3 regions of the Rossellomorea sp. GCM10028870 genome follow, and region 2 is predicted to be linked to each of the others. Evidence: predicted binding sites of a transcription regulator. Region 2 holds the regulator's gene; each other region holds the start of a gene.
What was found. The regulator Rex, encoded in region 2, represses fermentation and respiration genes when NADH is low (regulators of the CRP and FNR family bind a similar motif). The targets are predictions, from matches to a motif close to TTGTGAAATATTTCACAA.
Positions count from the first base shown of each region.

Region 1: the regulator Rex is predicted to act here: its motif matches at 2,810-2,827, upstream of ACFQWC_RS19500 (AtpZ/AtpI family protein).
Region 3: the regulator Rex is predicted to act here: its motif matches at 2,025-2,042, upstream of ACFQWC_RS08555 (cytochrome ubiquinol oxidase subunit I).

Region 1 is NZ_JBHTGN010000005.1:209,385-216,190, reverse strand. It holds gene ACFQWC_RS19525 (F0F1 ATP synthase subunit delta) at 1-355, opposite strand, end outside; gene ACFQWC_RS19520 (F0F1 ATP synthase subunit B) at 352-870, opposite strand; gene atpE (F0F1 ATP synthase subunit C) at 1,032-1,244, opposite strand; gene atpB (F0F1 ATP synthase subunit A) at 1,317-2,030, opposite strand; gene ACFQWC_RS19505 (ATP synthase subunit I) at 2,053-2,427, opposite strand; gene ACFQWC_RS19500 (AtpZ/AtpI family protein) at 2,433-2,654, opposite strand; gene upp (uracil phosphoribosyltransferase) at 3,536-4,165, opposite strand; gene ACFQWC_RS19490 (serine hydroxymethyltransferase) at 4,601-5,842, opposite strand; gene ACFQWC_RS19485 (TIGR01440 family protein) at 6,256-6,798, opposite strand.
Region 2 is NZ_JBHTGN010000010.1:1,255-8,060, forward strand. It holds gene tsaE (tRNA (adenosine(37)-N6)-threonylcarbamoyltransferase complex ATPase subunit type 1 TsaE) at 1-43, shown strand, start outside; gene tsaB (tRNA (adenosine(37)-N6)-threonylcarbamoyltransferase complex dimerization subunit type 1 TsaB) at 40-735, shown strand; gene rimI (ribosomal protein S18-alanine N-acetyltransferase) at 759-1,196, shown strand; gene tsaD (tRNA (adenosine(37)-N6)-threonylcarbamoyltransferase complex transferase subunit TsaD) at 1,193-2,209, shown strand; gene ACFQWC_RS22905 (ABC-F family ATP-binding cassette domain-containing protein) at 2,608-4,551, opposite strand; gene ACFQWC_RS22910 (redox-sensing transcriptional repressor Rex) at 4,741-5,418, shown strand; gene ACFQWC_RS22915 (twin-arginine translocase TatA/TatE family subunit) at 5,473-5,643, shown strand; gene tatC (twin-arginine translocase subunit TatC) at 5,659-6,432, shown strand; gene ACFQWC_RS22925 (YdiK family protein) at 6,448-6,654, opposite strand; gene ACFQWC_RS22930 (CPBP family intramembrane glutamic endopeptidase) at 6,651-6,806, opposite strand, start outside.
Region 3 is NZ_JBHTGN010000001.1:1,657,484-1,664,289, forward strand. It holds gene ACFQWC_RS08550 (cytochrome d ubiquinol oxidase subunit II) at 1-498, opposite strand, end outside; gene ACFQWC_RS08555 (cytochrome ubiquinol oxidase subunit I) at 570-1,907, opposite strand; gene ACFQWC_RS08560 (ABC transporter ATP-binding protein) at 2,225-3,985, opposite strand; gene ACFQWC_RS08565 (ABC transporter ATP-binding protein) at 4,059-5,813, opposite strand; gene ACFQWC_RS08570 (TlpA family protein disulfide reductase) at 6,019-6,474, opposite strand; gene ACFQWC_RS08575 (peroxiredoxin) at 6,605-6,806, opposite strand, start outside.

The DNA of each region.
Region 1 (6,806 bases), on a different contig from region 2:
CTGTTAAAGCACGTACGGAATACACCTTTGCTTCTGCGATTCCTCTAGCTTCATTAGAAAGCTCGATGAATGCATCGACAACACCCACTACCTGATCTTCACGATGACGATCAGTCATAAGAAGCAGTGTATTCAATACCGGTACAGAAACAGAAGAGAACGCTTCTTTCAACATGTCTTTCTTCTTATCCGTCGAAAACTTCGGATTTTCCAAAAGAATGCTTAATTCTTTATTTTGGATAAAAACGGATTTCACTGCACGAAGCTCTTGTTCAATCGCTTCTAATTGATTCTGTTCTTTGGCAATATCGAAAAGAGCTAACGCATAGCGTTTTGCGACTGTAGAGTAGCTCATCGCTCTTCTCCTGCCTCTTTAATATAATCGTTGATCAGCTTCTGTTGATCTTGAACAGAAAGTTCTTTTTCAATCACTTTCGATGCAATCAGAACAGATAGTGAAGCAACCTGCTCGCGTAATGCTGCCATCGCTTGTTCTTTCTGCGTCTCGATTTCACGTTTCGCAGATTCTTTCAAGCGCTCAGATTCCTGACGAGCCGCGATGATGATTTGTTCACGTTGCTCATCGCCCTGCTTTTTAGAGTTCTCGATCATCGCTTGCGCTTCTTGACGAGCCTCTTTTAAAAGTTGACGCTGTTCTTCCAAGCTCTTATTTGCTTCTAGACGGCTTTGTTCAGCCGCTTCTATTTCGCCTGCAATATGATTCTCACGCTCTTGCATGATGCCCATCAAAGGACCCCAAGCAAACTTCTTCAATAACGCAAGAAGGATAAGGAACATAGCAAGCTGGAATACGATATCTCCACCTGTAAAGCCGCCACCAGCTCCAAGGACAAATGCGTTTGTAAGCACGCGGTTTCACTCCCTTCAAGAGTCAATGCCTTCATAAGAAAGCTGTACAATAACGGCAAATGCCGTACCATTCATAATCAAATGTTCTTAAGTACCAAACATAAAGGAATGGCGAAGGTTCTTATCGAATGATCTTCGCCATCTTGAACTTTAAACTGCTATTATTGACCCATTACGATGAATGCGATAACTACTGCGATGATAGGAATCGCCTCTACTAACGCAACCCCGATGAACATTGTAGTTTGAAGCATTCCACGAGCTTCCGGTTGACGAGCCATACCTTCTACCGTACGTGAAACAATAAGACCGTTACCAATACCTGCACCTAGTGCTGCTAAACCGATTGCAATTGCTGCTGCTAAAAGACCCATTCTGAATTTCCTCCTTTAAATGTATGAAAAAATGTTTTGAGTAGTTTTGTTCAATTTTGAACAGGGTATATATTAATGGTCCAGGCTGACTTTGTGAGCCATATAAACCATCGTTAACATAACAAAAATAAATGATTGGATTGCGCCGACAAAGATTGAGAAACCTTGCCATACAATCGTTGGGATAATGGCACCCAGTAATCCGGCTGCTCCCATGTGTGCCAAGCTTCCTACCAGTAAAGTAAGCAGGATTTCCCCAGCGTAAATGTTACCGTAAAGACGAAGACCAAGCGTTAGTGTGTTGGCAAACTCTTCAATAATCTTCAGCGGGAATAAGAACGACATAGGTCTGAAGAAGTCTTTACCGTATTCACCGAAGCCCTTCATCTTGATTGCATAATAGTGTGTTAACACAACGACCATAACCGCCAGGGTCATAGTAATAACTGGATCCGCTGTTGGTGACTTCCACCATAATTCGTGGTCAATGACAACCGAGAACGGAAGCCCTAACATGTTTGATACGAAAATGTACATGAGTAAAGTAAGTCCAAGGAGATGGAAACGACCACCTGTTTTCCAATCCATATTACTTTTCACAATATTTTTGACAAAGTCCATGACCCATTCCATAAAGTTTTGCACTCCGGTCGGTTTCATGGCCAGTCTACGAGTTGACAGAACGGCGATGAGGAATACAACGGCACTTGCCACTGTGATCATCAGTACGTTCGCCAGGTTAAAAGTTAACCCTAGAAACTCGGCTGTAGGATTTTCATGATGCAATGAAATTCACCTCTCTTCCCCGCTATTTATGAGATTTAAGCTGCTGAATAAAATAATCTATCATAATGACAACATAAATTGTCATTAATCCAATAATGACGCTCAGGAGATGAAAGTGCTCAGGGTATTCCGTTGCAATGATCACTGCAAAGGCCGCACCTGCCATCCTTGAGAAGGTCCCTAAAGATCGAACCTTTTGACCAGCTTCTACTGCATCACCGAATCGCACGGTTCTCCTCATGATCAGCCAGTGACTAAACAGACTGATGCCTGTCCCCAAAATAAGCCCAAGGAAAATAGACTGATAGGAAGTGAAACCCCAACCGAGGACGTAAAGGGAAAGGAGGAAAAATATGTACTTACGATGCCTGTTAAACACTTGCTGAAGTTCTGGCATTTACATTAATCTCCCGAATTGAAATGTTGGACTGTACGGAGCATGGTGTAGATTCCTGTTGCGAGCCCAAGGAGTAGTCCAATAATTAAGAAAAGTGGTGTGGTGTTCCATATTCCATCTAACCATCTCCCGCCGAAGATCCCTATTAAAATAGAACCAACAAGCTGGGAAAGAATAGCAGAATACAAGACCATCGATTGATACGGGCGTCGATCATTTTGACGCATTTTTTTCATCTCCACACATGTGATTTAGTGGAAAATCATTAACACTGTACAAATGATGAAAAACCGTTTTCATACGGGTTCAACCCTTGTGAAAACCTTATCATTTTATACCCTTTGTAAGCATACAATAGGGCTTTATCTATGTCAATGCGTTCAAGTTAAAAAGTTCACAACCTATCCACGCGTTCCCAAATTGTTCACATTTTCAACACATTTACAGAAAAGCGGAGGCGGGTTGGTTAGAGGCGACAAGCATAAGGCGAACTTACCGGAAAGGCGCTTTTTGCCTTTTTGGTAAGTTTGGCTTATGACCTCGAGCCTCTTCCCGCTGGAGCTGGACACGTCGAAAAGCGGAGGGGGCTTGCCCTGGGGCGACAAGCATAAGGCGAGTCGACCGGAAAGGCGTTCTTTGCCTTTTTGGTCGGCTTGACTTATGACCTCGAGCCCCAAGCCCCCGCAGCTGGACATCTCGAAAAGCGGAGGCGGGTTGGTCAGGCCCGACAAGCACAACTGGGAGTTCCCTAAAGGCGCTCTTTGCCTTTTGGGATTTTTCAGTTGTGACCTCGAGGGACTACCCGCCGGAGCTGGACATGCCGAAAAGCGGAGCCGACTGGTCAGGCCCATCAAGCATATTCAAGGATTCCCCCGAATGAAAAAGCCCAACAAACTTAACACTTTTCGCATCGATTGCTCATTATATTAACAAATCCATAGGTTCTATCTCCACATGCCCCTCCATTATATAGAAAATTCTTTTTATGAGTAACCCTTGAATTTAATGTAAATACTTCCAATTAAATAACAATGGGGTTTGCCGGTTTTATAAATAAGAAAGCCGGATTATCACGTGTTGATAATCCGGCTTTCTTATTTACTTCAAATTATTTTGTACCGTATAAACGATCTCCCGCGTCCCCTAAACCAGGAACGATGTATCCTTTTTCATTCAGCTTCTCATCAAGAGCAGCGATGAAGATATCAACGTCAGGATGCGCTTCCTTGATTGCGTCCACCCCTTCAGGACAGGCAACAAGGCACATGAACTTGATGCTTACCGCGCCGCGTTTCTTTAATGAGTTGATGGCTTCAACAGCAGATCCACCTGTTGCAAGCATCGGATCGACCAGGATGAAGTCACGCTCTTCCACATCACTTGGAAGCTTTACGTAATATTCAATCGGTTTAAGAGTCTCAGGGTCACGATATAAACCAACGTGTCCTACTTTTGCAGCCGGGATCAGTTTAAGAATTCCGTCAACCATTCCTAATCCTGCTCGCAGAATAGGAACGATCCCTAATTTTTTACCTGCAAGTGTTTTGGCCTTTGCGTTGCTTACCGGTGTTTCTACATCAATATCCTCTAACGGTAAATCGCGTGTGATTTCAAACGCCATTAGTGTCGCCACTTCATCAACAAGCTCACGAAATTCCTTCGTACCTGTTTGTTTATCACGAATAAACGTTAATTTGTGTTGGATTAACGGATGATCAAATACATATACTTTGCCCACTCGACTCTCTCCTTTAAGTTCGATTTATGTAAAAATAGTTTGTCCACTTCATTTACACCTCAGACTATTGTACATAAAAGACAATTTAAGAGCAACAAGAGATGGGAAGTGTAATGGAATCGTTAGAAATGATATGAGTGGCGAGGGAAAAGACGTGTAAGGTAGTGGAATCGATTGATTTTTTGGTTAATTATGTAAATCGGCTGGATTAATGCCAGAAACGGCCGGATTTTTTAAAAAAGCCGCTGGATTATTATCAAAATCGGCCGGATTTTAACGGAAAACGGCTGGATTATCGTAAATAACGACCGGATTCCCATTTAAGTTGCTCCTCACACCCGGTATTTAGAACTTAAAACCGATGAATCATCTACTTTTCTATTAAAAAACCTCTCCACCAGGGAGGTCAGTCCCTAATGAAGAGGTCATCATCAATTATCTTTCTGGATATAATTCGAATTTGCTTGTCAGGTCGATGACGCGTTTGCGTGCTTCTTCCAATTTTGCCTCGTCTTCATGGTTCTTAAGAGTCAGTGCCATGATGGAAGCAATTTCGTCCATGTCCTCAAGCCCGAATCCTCTTGACGTAACAGCAGCTGTTCCGATACGGACACCGCTTGTAACGAATGGGCTTTCCGGATCGAATGGGATCGTGTTTTTGTTGACGGTGATGCCGATTTCATCCAGGACTTTCTCTGCGATTTTACCAGTCAGTCCAAGTGAACGCAGGTCGATCAGTAGTAGATGGTTGTCTGATCCACCGGATACAAGGTTGATTCCTTCTTTAACAAGTCCTTCACCTAAACGGTTGGCATTGTCGATGATGTTCTGTGCGTATTCTTTAAACGAATCCTTCAGAGCTTCACCGAATGCAACAGCTTTAGCTGAGATCACGTGCATAAGTGGTCCACCTTGAATGCCAGGGAAGATAGACTTGTCTATTTTCTTTGCAAATTCTTCTCTGCATAGGATCATTCCGCCACGAGGTCCGCGCAATGTTTTGTGAGTCGTTGTTGTCACGAAGTCTGCATAAGGAACCGGGTTCTGGTGAAGGCCAGCCGCTACAAGACCGGCGATGTGAGCCATATCCACCATTAAGTATGCTCCCACTTCGTCAGCGATTTCACGGAATTTCGCGAAATCGATCGCTCTTGGGTATGCACTTGCTCCAGCTACGATCAGCTTCGGCTTGTGCTCTAACGCTTTTTCTCTAACATCTTCGTAATTGATCAGGTGCTTTTCTTCATCCACACCATACTCTACGAAATTATATTGAATTCCACTGAAGTTGACGGCACTTCCGTGAGTCAGATGTCCACCATGAGATAAGTTCATTCCAAGAACTGTGTCACCTTGTTCAAGGATTGTGAAGTAGACTGCCATATTGGCTTGTGCTCCTGAGTGAGGCTGAACGTTTACATGTTCTGCTCCAAATAGTTCCTTCGCACGATCGCGAGCCAGATTCTCAGCTACATCGACATGCTCACAGCCACCATAATAGCGACGACCTGGGTACCCCTCTGCATACTTATTTGTCAGAACGGAGCCTTGTGCTTCCATAACCGCTTCACTGACAAAGTTTTCAGATGCAATTAACTCGATTTTTGTTCGTTGACGCTCTAATTCATCTTGAATCGCTGCATAAATTTCCGGATCTTGCTTGGCAATCTTACTCATACATATCCCCCTTTAATTCATAGGCCCAACTGCTCTAGGTGCCTCATTGATTCATTCAATCTCATTCTAACACGATTCAGCAAAACGCGAAATAAAAACCTCTAGTCAAATCGTAATGTTCGTGTTTAGAGGGACGGACCTCGTGTAATGTTATTCACAATATTCTCGATCTACTACCTGACTGGCCCCCACGAGTAGCATTGTGACTATAATTGTCGAATGATTATAAAATTTTCATGATTGTTAGTGATATCACTGCCTTGATTCAAAATCTCCACTTCCACCCTTTTATCATAATCATAATCTCCTTAACCCTCTATATAGTTCGGGATTCAAAACAGGTTTCAAATAGACAGAAACACTAAAATAAAGGTCCGTCCCTCAACTAAGAGAAACGGACCTTCCAATGTGCATTATTCGTATACGGCTCTGATTCCGCCTATGAGTTTGGGTCTGGTTTTGGCGAGTGTGACGTGGGCTTCGCCGAGGCTTTTCTGTGATACCCGGATGGGGACGGCTACGTGTTTCAGGTGCATGCCGATAAAGGTATCTCCGATGTCGATGCCGGCGTCGCCTTGTATATGCTCTACCATGACAGGATCTTCAAAGGAGTGATATGCTTGGGTCGCCATCGCTCCACCTGCTTTTCGCACAGGAATGACCGTAACCTCCTCCAGACCTTTTCTTTCTGCAGCGTCTCTCTCCAAAACGAGCGCCCGGTTTAGATGCTCACAGCATTGAAAAGCCAGTGAAACGCCAATGGAATCGGCCCATCCTTTTAGTTCAGCATAAATCATTTCTGCTACTTCAATCGTTCCTGATGTCCCGATCCGCTCCCCCATCACTTCTGATGTGGAACAGCCGACAACAAACACTTGTCCTTTTTTCATGTGAACCTGTTCGCTGAAATCTCCCAGGATCGTTTGTAACTCTTCCTTTAATTGAGTGATTTCCATCGAATCCA
Region 2 (6,806 bases):
TGGAGAAAGATATAGAGAGCTGTGTAAGGAGGTTGTTTCATGACGATATTATCCATCGATACCTCTAATTATCCTTTAGGTGTTGCCCTGATTGAAGAGGATAAGGTGATTGGAGAGTATATTACCTATATTAAAAAAAATCATTCTGTAAGGGCGATGCCGGCCATTGAACAATTAATGAAGGATTGTGGGATAGAGGCTAAGGACTTAACGAAGATTGTGGTAGCAAATGGCCCCGGTTCTTATACAGGTGTTCGCATTGGAGTTACGTTAGCAAAGACGCTGGCTTGGTCATTGAATATTCCTCTTATACCCGTTTCAAGTCTTGCGACACTGGCTTCGTCTGGACGATATTTTCCCGGTTATATTGTTCCTTTGTTTGATGCGAGAAGAGGACAGGTGTACACAGGACTGTATGAATTCCAGGACGATCAACTAACGTGTGTTGAGGAAGATTGTAATATAATGCTTGATAAGTGGGTCACTACGTTAAAAGAGTTAAATAAAGATATCTTGTTCGTAGGTAATGATGTAACGATTCACGAAAGCACCATTAATGAGATACTAGGAGATCAAGCGAAGATTGCTCCGTTTGTCAGTCATAATCCACGTCCTTCTGAGCTCGCTTTCATAGGGGCAGGGTTCCCTGAGACTTCAGCTCATGAGGTACTCCCTAATTATATTCGAATGGCTGAAGCAGAAGTGAAATGGCTGGAATCTCAAAAAAATTCTTAATAGAGATAGAGGATCGTTAGAAAATGGACATTCGATTTATGACGGTGGATGATTTAGATGCTGTAATGGACATTGAAATGAAATCTTTTAGCATTCCTTGGAGTCGAGACGCTTTCTTGAATGAGATTGAACATAACCATCTATCTACTTACCTTGTTGTCGAGGATGGCGACCATGTCGCGGGATATTGTGGGGTGTGGCTTGTGGTGGATGAGGCTCATATCACCAATGTAGCAGTGCTTCCCGAATACCGGGGACAGGGACTGGGTGAAAGTCTTATGCGTAAGATCATGGGCATTGCCACCAAGTTTGGAGCTCGTGTGATGACTCTTGAAGTCAGAGTATCCAATTTAGCTGCGCAGCATTTATATAGAAAGCTTGGGTTTCAAGATGGCGGAATTCGGAAGCGGTATTATTCGGATAATCAAGAAGATGCTTTAGTAATGTGGGTGAATTTATGAATAAAGATATGTTTGTATTGGGAATTGAGACGAGCTGTGATGAAACAGCCGTTGCAATCATAAAAAATGGAACTGAGATTGTGACGAATGTGGTTTCCTCTCAGATTGAAAGTCATAAGCGATTCGGTGGAGTGGTACCTGAAATTGCTTCTCGTCATCACGTGGAGCAAGTTACGTATGTGTTAGAGGAAGCACTTCAACAAGCCGGGATGACGATGGTGGAGATTGATTGTGTGGCCGTGACGGAAGGTCCAGGTTTAGTAGGTGCTCTTCTGATTGGGGTAAACGCAGCAAAGGCACTTGCTTTTGCTCACAACAAACCTTTAGTGGGTGTCCATCATATTGCAGGGCATATCTATGCGAATCGACTAGTGAAAGAGATGAAGTTTCCTCTCCTTTCCTTGGTCGTATCCGGGGGACATACGGAGCTTGTGTTAATGAAAGAGCACGGTTCGTTTCAAGTAATTGGAGAAACACGGGACGACGCTGCCGGGGAGGCCTATGATAAGGTAGCTCGAACATTGAGTCTTCCTTATCCAGGTGGACCCCATATCGATCGGCTTGCTCAAGAAGGAGAAGCTACCCTTGATTTGCCAAGGGCATGGCTGGAAGAAGGTTCTTTTGATTTCAGCTTTAGTGGATTGAAATCTGCCGTTATTAACACGCTCCACAATGCTAAGCAAAAAGGAGTAACCATTCATCCACAAGACCTGGCAGCCAGTTTTCAGGCTAGTGTGATTGACGTGTTAGTAACCAAGACCATTAAAGCTGTGAAGGAATTTCAAGTCGAACAGGTTTTACTAGCTGGAGGTGTAGCGGCAAATAAAGGGTTGCGTGCGGCTCTACAAGAAGCGTTTGAGGGAGTGGACGCCGAGCTGGTCATCCCTCCGTTATCTCTTTGTACAGATAATGCCGCTATGATTGCAGCGGCAGGAACGGTTTTATTCGAACAAGGAAAAAGAGGCGGCATGGATATGAATGCACATCCTGGGCTTGATATAGAGAATTTCTAATAGTGAAAGCTTAAACGTTAACTTCGTTTAAGCTTTTTTCTCTTTTTAGCTCTGTTAATCGATGTCGTTAATAGACGGAGGAAAATGTGAATATCTTGTGGTTAACGTATACCAAATAAGGTAGCATGAAAGAAAAAAAGAACGAACATACGTTTTATCAACAGGTTGTGGATAATTTGTTAATAACTTTGTATAAGTTGTGTACACTATGTGAAAAAGACCTGGGATAAATAGCCTATTTTCTGGAATGGACTGTGGATAACCAAGAGTTTGAATGTGGATAATGTGGAAAAGTTGTGTGAATAACGATTGTTTAGGATTTTGAATGTGGATAATAATGTGGAATAAGAAAAGGGTGGGGAGCAAGTTAATCGAATACTTATCCCCAACCCTGTGGATTATTGTTCTCCTTGAAGAAGTTCTTCAAGTTCTGTCCATTCTTCCAATAGAGATTCAAGCTCTTCTTTTTCTTTTGTCAGTGCTTCATTGATGTCTTGGACTTTTTCATGATCTTGAAAGATCTCCGGGTCGCAAAGGAGGTCTTCTTTTTCTTGAATGTTTTCTTCCAGAGTTTCCATTTTGTTTTCAATTTCTTCAACTCTTCGTTTTCGTTGACGCTCAAGTTTTTTTGCTTCTTTATCGATTTTATGAGATTGCTTTTGAGTAGTGACTTGTGAAACAGGCTCTCCTTGTTCCATCCGCTCGAGTGCGGCCAGTTCTTCCTGCTGTTGCAATTTCTCTACATAATAATCATAATCGCCAAGATATTCTGTTGAACCCTTTCTGGAAAGTTCAACAACCTTTGTGGCGATGCGATTGATGAAATAACGATCATGGGACACAAAGAGAATCGTTCCTGGATAGTCAATCAAGGCATTCTCCAACACTTCTTTACTGTCCAAGTCAAGATGGTTTGTCGGCTCGTCCAGGATGAGGACATTCCCTTTTTCCATCATAAGCTTGGACAGTGCCAGTCGGGCTTTCTCTCCGCCACTAAGTGTTGAAACCGGCTTTAAGACATCTTCCCCTGAGAATAAGAAGTTTCCGAGTACGGTTCGGATTTCTTTTTCCATCTTCATTGGGTACTCGTCCCACAGTTCGTTTAAGACGGTCTTATTGGAAGACAGTTCAGCTTGTTCTTGATCATAGTAACTAATCGAAACATTTGATCCAAATTTAATTGCTCCGTCAAGTGGTTGGAGTTTATTCACTAATGTTTTCAATAGGGTGGACTTACCAATGCCGTTAGGACCTACAAGGGCGATGCTGTCGCCTTTTTTAACAGCGAAGTCGATGTGAGATGAAATTCTTTCGCCTTTTCCATATCCGATGGTAAGATCTTGGACGTGAAGAACATCATTTCCGCTTGGACGATCAATTTGAAAAGCAAAGTTGGCGGATTTCTCATCACCCAGAGGTCTGTCCATTATATCCATTCGTTCTAATTTTTTTCTGCGGCTTTGGGCCATCTTGGTAGTAGAAGCCCGGGCTATATTTCGCTGGATAAAGTCTTCGAGTTTCGCGACCTCCTGTTGCTGGCGCTCGAACATCTTGAGATCCTTTTCGTAGTCTTCTGCTTTTTGTTCAAGGTATTTACTGTAGTTACCCAGGTATTTTTTGCTTCGATTTCGTGAAATTTCATACACTTGATTGACGACGCTATCCAAGAAGTAGCGGTCATGGGAAACGATCAAGACAGCTCCTTCATAGCTTTGAAGGTACGTCTCAAGCCACGACAAAGTCTCAATATCAAGATGGTTGGTAGGCTCATCCAGAATGAGGATGTCAGGCTTGGTCAATAGAAGCTTACCAAGAGCCAGACGGGTTTTCTGGCCACCGCTTAAAGTAGAGATCTTCGTTTCATAATCAAAGTCGGCAAAGTTCAATCCATGCAGGACTGAACGAATATCTGCTTCATATTGATAGCCGCCGGAATCTTTAAAACGTACTTGAAGTTCATCATATTCCTTTAATACGCGTTGGTATAAATCTTCTTGCTCATAAACAGAAGGATCGGCCATTTGTTTCTCAAGTTTTCTTAATTGTTTTTCTTGAGTTTGTAATTCTTCAAATACGGTCAGCATTTCTGACCAAATGGAAAGTTCAGATTCCAAGCCTGTATTTTGCGCGAGGTATCCAATGGAGACCCCTTTTGGCTTCGTGATATCTCCTGAATCATAAGAGAGATGACCTGCAATTATTTTTAAAAGAGTCGATTTTCCTGCCCCGTTGCGTCCGACGAGAGCCACGCGATCTCTTGTCTGTATTTCAAGCTTAATATTTGATAGGATATTATCGGCACCAAAGTTTTTCGTTAGTTGATTCACTTGTAATAGAATCATGACGTTTCACCTCTATTTCATAGTGCTAGTGTACCGTATTTGGGAGGGGAACAGCAATAAATCGACTATTAATCTTCGTACACTTAGGATAAAATATAGTGTATGATGGGTAGTAGAGTTTTAAATTCTGTCTGCTTTCTATTTTGGAAGCGGTATCAGAGGTTTTGAATAGATGTGGGGGAATACAATATGAACCAGGATACAACGAAAATTCCACAGGCAACGGCTAAGCGCCTTCCGCTATATTATCGCTTTATCAAGAATCTGTACTCATCGGGAAAGCAGAGGGTTTCATCGAAAGAATTGAGTGAAGCGGTGAAGGTTGATTCTGCCACGATACGCAGAGATTTTTCTTATTTTGGCGCGTTGGGTAAAAAGGGATATGGATATAATGTCAATTACCTTCTATCCTTTTTCCGTAAGACATTGGATCAGGATGCCATTACGAAGGTTGTGCTGATAGGTGTAGGGAATCTCGGTACAGCTTTTCTTCATTATAATTTTATAAAGAATAATAATACAAAGATTGAAATGGCTTTTGAAGTGGATGAAAAAAAGGTTGGGACACAAATCAGCGATGTACCCGTTTTTCATTTAAATGATTTAGAAGAGAGTCTTGAGGGGCATGATATTGAGGTGGCCATTCTGACAGTTCCGGCATCTTCTGCTCAAAATATCACAGACCGATTGGTTTCTTCTAATATTAAGGGGATCCTGAATTTCACTCCTGCAAGATTGACGGTGCCGGACCATATCCGCGTCCATCATATTGATTTGGCAGTTGAACTTCAGTCACTGGTCTACTTCTTAAAGCATTATTCAGGGGATGACACGGAAATGTCACAAGATGGAATCATATCCGAATAGAAAATGATTCGTATTTACGTTATGATAGAATGGTAAAAGAGGAGGTGTCTCATTATGTTAGGTGCAGGTAGTATCGTATTGATAACGGTTGTTGCTTTACTGATATTTGGACCAAAGAAATTGCCTGAGTTAGGAAAAGCAGCTGGGAATACATTACGTGAGTTTAAGAATGCAACAAAGGGCTTAGCAGATGATGAGGACGATAATAGTAAAAAAGCTAAGTAGGGTAGGATGAACGCCATGAGTCAAAGTCAAAGAGACATGACAGTCTATGAACATATAGGAGAATTGCAAAAACGACTCATGTTTGTAGTCGTTTTCTTCTTGTTAGCGGTAATTGTAAGCTTTTTTCTTGCGGAGCCGTTGATTCGATTTTTGCAGCACGCGGATGAAGCGAAAGAATTAACCATGAACGCCTTTCGGATTACAGACCCTCTCAAAATCTATATGGAAATGATCATGTTTATTGCGATCATCATGACATCACCCATCATTCTATTTCAAGTATGGTCGTTCGTGAGTCCAGGCTTATATGAGAAAGAGAGAAAGGTAACGCTCAGTTACATACCTATTTCTGTCCTTCTTTTCTTAGGTGGATTGTCATTTTCATATTTTATTTTGTTTCCATATGTCGTGAAATTCATGATGGGTTTATCAACCAATCTGAATATCCAGCAAGTGATTGGAATTAATGAATACTTTCATTTCCTGTTTCAAATAACCATCCCATTTGGATTTCTATTTCAACTGCCGGTTATTATGCTGTTTCTGACACGTTTGGGGATTATTACTCCGATGTTATTGGCACAAATGAGAAAAGTGGCTTACTTCATATTGTTAGTCATAGCCGCTTTCATCACACCGCCGGACATCGTCTCGCATTTAATGGTAACCGTTCCTTTGCTCCTTCTTTATGAAATCAGCATTTGGATCTCTAAGATCGGATATAAGAAGGTTTTAGAAGCAGAACAAAAGCTTGAAATGGAACAGTTCGAGGATATAAATAAGGATTGATCAAAAGATCAATCCTTATTTTTTATTCTCTATTTTCTTTTTGATCTTGAAATGCAGCATCACCATCCGCAACCCGGAACCAAAATCAAGGGTTGCCAGAAAGACGAGCATATAAGTGAAAAATCCCCAACCATCATCCTGTACATTTTGCACAGCAAAGTATGTGAAGAGCACACCGAGAAGGAGATAAATCACGCCTGAAAATAGTGGTGATCTCCTCATAGAAATAATCCTCCAATAAATCCTTGTATTTGTTCAGCTTCGTTCATCATTTTTTCAATTTCATCCTTATAGATAGATTGCATTAGAACGACCGTTGTATTCATGGCAACGTGAGCAAATATTGGAACCAGTATCCGCTTCGTTTTGACATA
Region 3 (6,806 bases), on a different contig from region 2:
CACACTCCACGAATAAGGGCTGGTAAAAAGCTCCTTGGCCAGGAAGATGACCTTATCTCCCTGTTCCTCCAGAAATCCACCTTCTGAAATCGTTAAAGCCGTTGATAAGGAAGCAGGAATTAATAGACCGGTTGCTCCATATAAAAACAGATACACGATATTATCCTTTGAGCCGTAATTTCCGAATGCATAGAAGCTTCCTCTTATAGCCAGCAATATGATGGCGATACTTCCCGGAAGTAATAAAGCCGTTCCATAATAATATGCTGCGTCGGGAAAGAACCCTACAAGCCCCACAAAGAAGAAGACGAAAAAGACGTTGGTTACTTCCCATACCGGTGAAAGGTATCGACTAATCAACACGTTTAACGTATGCTCCTTGCCCTTCATTCTCCCGTAAAAGGCAAAGAAGCCAGCCCCGAAATCAATTGAAGCCACAATAAGGTACCCATAAAGGAATAACCACAATACGGTAATCCCTACTACTTCCAAACTCATACCCATTCCTCCCTTAAAGCTTAAGCCCCTTCTTCACAAAAAATGAAAAGAAGGAGCAATTTTATTTCTAATTAACTCGCTTTCTTAGGAAAACGTTGTTCTAATTCCGCCTCTGCAGGCTTATTTTTAAACATTTTGATTAATACAACCACACATAGCACACCCAGGAGGATATAAAGGCCAACAAACAATGCAAACGTCAAGCCTACTCCATCGGCTTTCGTTGCCGCATCTGCCACTTTCATATACCCTCTCATAATCCATGGCTGTCGACCAACCTCGGCGTAAATCCAGCCAAATTCAATCGCCAGCATCGCAAGTGGTCCACTTGCTACAATTCCCCATAGAAGCGGCTTATTCCATTCATTCCGCTTCTTCCACTTCCAGAACAGAATAAATGCCGCAGAAATAAAGATACTGTAAAACCCAATTGATACCATCAGGTCAAACATATAGTGGACCCATAAAGGCGGCCGCTCATCTTCAGGAAATTCATTCAGACCAATAACCTCTGTTTCAAAAGAACTCCCTGCCAGAAAACTTAAGAATCCAGGTAAGCGGATCTCATTATGGACCTCATTATTTTCATCCAGTGTTCCAAATACGATAAGATCCGCATTCTCTTCCGTTTCAAAGTGCCATTCTGCTGCGGCGAGCTTCTCAGGCTGATACTCGGCTAGGAATTTAGCTGATAAATCCCCTGCCAATGCAGTCGCAAAAGCGAAAATCAAAGCAGAAACCATCGTTAAACGCAGGGCTTTCTTATGATACTCCCCGCCTCTCTTACGAAGAATCGCAAATGCCGTAATCGCCGCCAACACCAAAGCCGATGTTAGATAGGCAGTCGTCAATACGTGAAACACTTTCGTAGGCGTGGCCGGATTCAGCATCGCAGCAATCGGATCGATATTAATGGCTTTCCCATTCTCTAATTCAAATCCTTGAGGAGTGTTCATAAACGCATTCACCGTCGTAATGAAAAGTGCAGAAGCCGAAGAACCAATCATAACCGGAATCGTCAACAGCCAATGGATCCACTTATTCTTAAAACGGTCCCAAGTATAAAGATAGATTCCTAAAAAGATAGCCTCAAAGAAAAACGCAAAAGTTTCCATAAATAATGGCAGTGCAATCACCTGTCCGGCGACCTGCATAAATGAAGGCCACAATAAGGAAAGCTGCAACCCTATCGCTGTACCCGTTACAACCCCCACCGCAACCGTAATCGTAAAACCTCTTGCCCACCTTCTTGCAAGCAAAAGATAATGGGGATCATTTCGTTTGATACCCATAAACTCCGCAATGGCAATCATAATCGGTACCCCTACCCCAATCGTCGCAAAAATAATATGGAATGCAAGGGTTGTCGAAGTGAGCATTCTACTCAAAATCACACCATCTAAAACCATTCTATACTCCCCCTACTGATCTACTTACAATCGTAAACAACTGTTTTCTACTGTTTATCACATATTGTTCATTATAAAACCTGATAATGAGTTTGTGATGTGTTGAACATGAATATTTTGTGACGTTTTTCACAAACATTTATTTATCTTTTATTTTAGGGGTTTTTAGAGTAATTGGCAATGATGTTGCTTGGAGGGATGGGGCTTGTTTTTCGAGAAAGTATTGTACACCGACCCGACCCTATCCCACCACACCCCTCCTTCCATAAACAAAAGAAAAGAACCCCTCACACACCAGTGCAGGGGTCCATCCTTTCTTACATCGCATCCAACATTCTGAACTGTGATTTAACCAGCTCATAATAATCACCCTGTTGCTCCATCAGCTCATCGTGGTTGCCGGATTCTTTGATTCTTCCATTTTCCAGGACAAAGATATTGTCCGATTCACGGATCGTAGATAGGCGGTGAGCGATGATGATTGCGGTACGACCGTTCAGTAGACGTTTCAATGCTTTTTGAATTTTGACTTCTGTTTCTGTATCTATGGATGCTGTCGCTTCATCCAATATGATGATTCGAGGGTTCGCCAATAGTGCTCGGGCGAATGACAGTAATTGTCTTTCACCAACGGATAAAACATTACCCCGTTCTTCCACTTCGGTCTCGTATCCATTGGAAAGCTTCTCGATGAACTCATTGGCTCCGATTGCTTCGGCGGCATTCTTAACCTCTTCGTCCTTTGCATCAGGGCGCCCGAATCGGATGTTATCCATGATGGTTCCCGAGAAGATGAATGTATCCTGCAGGACGATGCTGATTTGACTTCGTAAGCTTGAAACCGATGCATCCCTCAGGTTTACCCCATCAATTTTCACTTCACCATTCGTCGGATCGTAAAAACGGCTGATCAGGTTGGCGATCGTAGTTTTACCAGATCCAGTATGGCCGACTAACGCGACGGTCTGGCCTGCTTTCATTTCAAGGTTGATGTTTTGGAGTGCTTTTCGTTTGTCATCGTAGGAAAATTCTACATTCTCAAACTGTATTCTTCCTTTGATGTCAGTCAGGTTCACTGCATTCGTTTTTTCATTTACAATCGGTTGTTCATCGAGGAATTCGAAGATACGCTCGGATGAAGCCATACCGATCAGTAGTTGATTGTAAACTTGGCCGAGCCTTGAAATGGGTTCCCAGAACATCCCCAGATAGAAGGCGAATGAAACAAATTCTCCCAGTTCCAGTGAGCCGCCTTGAATGAGATGGGCACCGTACCATATGAGGACCGCTGTCCCAATGGCGTTTGTCAGTTCTACTAGCGGGCGGAACATGGCATTTTTCTTTGTGGCTGTTCTCCAGCTATCGAAGTTTTCCGTGTTTACCCCATCGAAGAAGGCCATGTTTTCTTTTTCTTGAGTGAATGATTGAGTAACACGGATCCCTTGAATGCTTTCATTCAGATGGGAATTCAGCTTCGATTGCTTGAGTCGTACCATTTGCCAGGATCTGCGGATGTTTTTTCGTAAGCTGGTTGAGATAAAAAACATGATTGGCAGAATGACCATGACGGCAAGTGTTAACTCAGGACTTAACGTAAAGAGAATGACGATGATTCCAATGAGCAGGATGATATCCATTAAGAGATTAATAACTCCGTTTGTAAATAGTTCCTGAAGGGAGTTAATGTCATTCATGATCCGAACCAGGATGGAACCGGCTGACCTCTGATCAAAGAAGCGATGGGATAGCCATTGAACATGGCTGAATAAGTGCTTTCTTAAATCATAGATAACTCCTTGCCCCAGCTGATTCATCCACCTGATCCTTAGCACATTTGCAACGTAATTCAATACATAGAGTCCTGCGATAATTCCAACCAATGTAAATAGTAAATTGGAATCCTTCTGCCTGATGGCTTTGTCTAATGTGTATACCCCAATCAGAATAGGTACGATCAATCGAACTGCTGTTGTGATCAGAACGGTAATGATGGATAAGGGCAGGAGTTTTTTAGAATAGGGCTTTAAATACGTTAATAACCGGTAGAGTTGCTCCCAGTTAAACGGCTTATCGATCATTTGATCTGTAGAGTAATGGAATCTGCTTAATACGCTTTTGTTCACTTTGTTTTTCTGACTCAAATCCACTCACCTACCCTTCCTGAGTTTGTAATATTTTTTTCTGGTCTTTGTATTGGATATCATAGATTCGTTGATACGGTCCATTATTTTTCAGTAGGAAGTCATGAACTCCCCTCTCGACGACTTTCCCGTTTTCCAGTACGAGTATTTCATCTGCATGCTTGAGGGATGAAATCCGATGGGCAATAATAAAGGTCGTTCGATCCGACATGACTTCTTTTAGCGCTTTTTGAATCCTGAATTCAGTTTCCATGTCTACGGCGCTTGTTGCGTCATCGAGGATCAGGATCGATGGGTCTGTACAAATCGCACGGGCTATGGCAATCCGCTGCTTTTGACCACCTGAAAGACCTAAACCTCTTTCACCGAGCCTTGTGTCGTAGCCATCGGGCAATTCTGAAATAAAATCATGGGCTTGTGCCCGTTTTGCTGCTTCCATGATATCTTCCATTGTTGCTTCCGGTCGTCCATACGATATATTTGCCTTGATGGTCGAAGAGAATAAGAAAGATTCCTGAAGGACGAAACCGATATTTTTTCGAAGTGATTTTAAAGAGTAATCTTTCAGATCCCTTCCATCGATGAGGATTTCTCCCTCTTCGGGTTCATAGAAACGAGTGATAAGCTGGGTGATACTCGTTTTACCAGAGCCGGTACCTCCGATCAGACCGATGACTTTTCCGGGTTCAGCCTTAAAGGTAATATCCTCGAGGGCTGCTTCATCATGAACGGTATAATTCAGTGACACATGCTTAAATTCCACTTCACCATTCATCCGATCAACGTGGAGAACATCTTGATGATCTTTTATCTCTTCGTCCACTTCAAGAATTTCGAGTAAACGTTCCCCTGATGCTTTCGATTGTGAAAACAGGTTAATCGTAAATCCAAGATTCATGATCGGCCAGATAATGTACCACACTAAACTGTAAAACGCGACAAGCTCTCCTGGTTGAAGGTTGCCATTCATCACAAGATAACCACCGTAAGCGAGGAGTGTCACCACACTTACATTCCCCAGAAACTCCATTAAAGGAAAGTACTTTGCCCAAATGTCCGAGGTGAAAAGGTATTTATCTTTGTAATCGCCGTTTGATTGGTTGAATTTGTTGATTTGATGATTTTCTCTCGATAATGATTTTACTGTATTGATTCCTGAAATATTTTCTTGAACATTGGTATTCAGTTTTCCGAATGATTTACGGATACCCCTGAAAGCAGGGTGAACCGCTTTATCAAATTTGTATACGGCTATAGCCAGAAATGGTAACGATAATAGGGTAACGAATGTCAACTGAGGTGAATAATAGAACATAACACCAAAGCTTACCGTTACTAAAAGGAAAAAGCGAAGCAGTTCGGAAAAACCAAAGGATAGAAAGAAACGAAAAGCTTCTACATCTGCCGTCAACCGGGACATCAGATCCCCTGTTTTGGCATTATCGTAGTAACTGAATGGAAGGAATTGAAGCTTTTCATACAGTTCATTTCTCATTCGATAAACCGAGGTTATACCGAATAGATCCCCATGGTATTGCTGAATAAATGTGGCAACGCCTTTCACGATCATAATGCCGATAAATCCAAAAGCTAAGTACGGAATCCACTGATAGTTCCCTTGCAGAATCACATCATCAATCGTGATTTGCAAGATCATTGGATAGACGACAGTGATCAGTGTAACAAAAATCAAGAAAATCATTGAAATGATAAAATGCCTTTTATAGGGCCAATAAAAGGCTTTCAATTTTTTAAAAGTATCCATATTTTCTCCCCCTTCAACGTTGCATATAAAAAGAACGTACTAATAAATATATCGGCTTTCGAAATATTTATCTACCCTTTTTTAGAATTTTTTACTTTTTTATGAATTATCCTCCTAGTCTTATTATTCATATTAATTGTAAAAATGAATCCAAAAAAATAGATCGGTCTTTTGACCGATCTATTCCCGCATATTTCGTTTGAACCTATTCGCTTTTTTCCATTTCATCGAGCACACGATTGACGCGTTTTTCAAGCATTTTCATTCCGCTTCCGCCCGCTTGGAAGTGACGAAGGTTCCCGTCTTTATCAAAGACATAGTAAGCCGGCACATATTGATTTTCGAATGCATCGGTCAATTTATGCTCACTGTCTACGAAGATTGGCTGAGTGATATCGTGCTCAGCTGCTACCTTCTTTATTTCTTCCAGGTTCAGATCATCCTCGGAGCGTGGCATATGGACAGCCATAACATTCAGTTTATCACTGTATTGATCCCGAAATTCATTTACTTGTGGCATCGCTTCTTTACAAAGGTGACATGAGATGGACCAGAAGTGAATAAGTGTCGGCTTTTCTCCTACCAGCTCTCCCTTTGTTACTTCTCCATTTAACCATTCTGTAGCACCGTTTAATTCCGGCATCGGTTCACGAAGCTTCATTAATATGGCCTCCCTTAATTTGTATCGATTTTATTCCTATTGTTCACAGGATAGATTTGTACTACTCCTGAAAAATTTACATGATAAGAAAAAGGCCTAACAAACGGTTAGGCCTTTATTCATTTGAAAATTATAAAGTTTTTTGACCTGGCTTCCAGTTTGCCGGGCAAAGTCCGCCAGTTTGAAGTGCTTGAAGTACACGTAAAGTTTCTTCAACGTCTCGGCCGATATTGTTGTGGAATACTACTTGATATTGCAGTTCCCCTTCTGGGTTTATGATGTATAGCCCGCGAAGAGCAATACCTTCATCTTCAATTAGGACTCCGTATTCG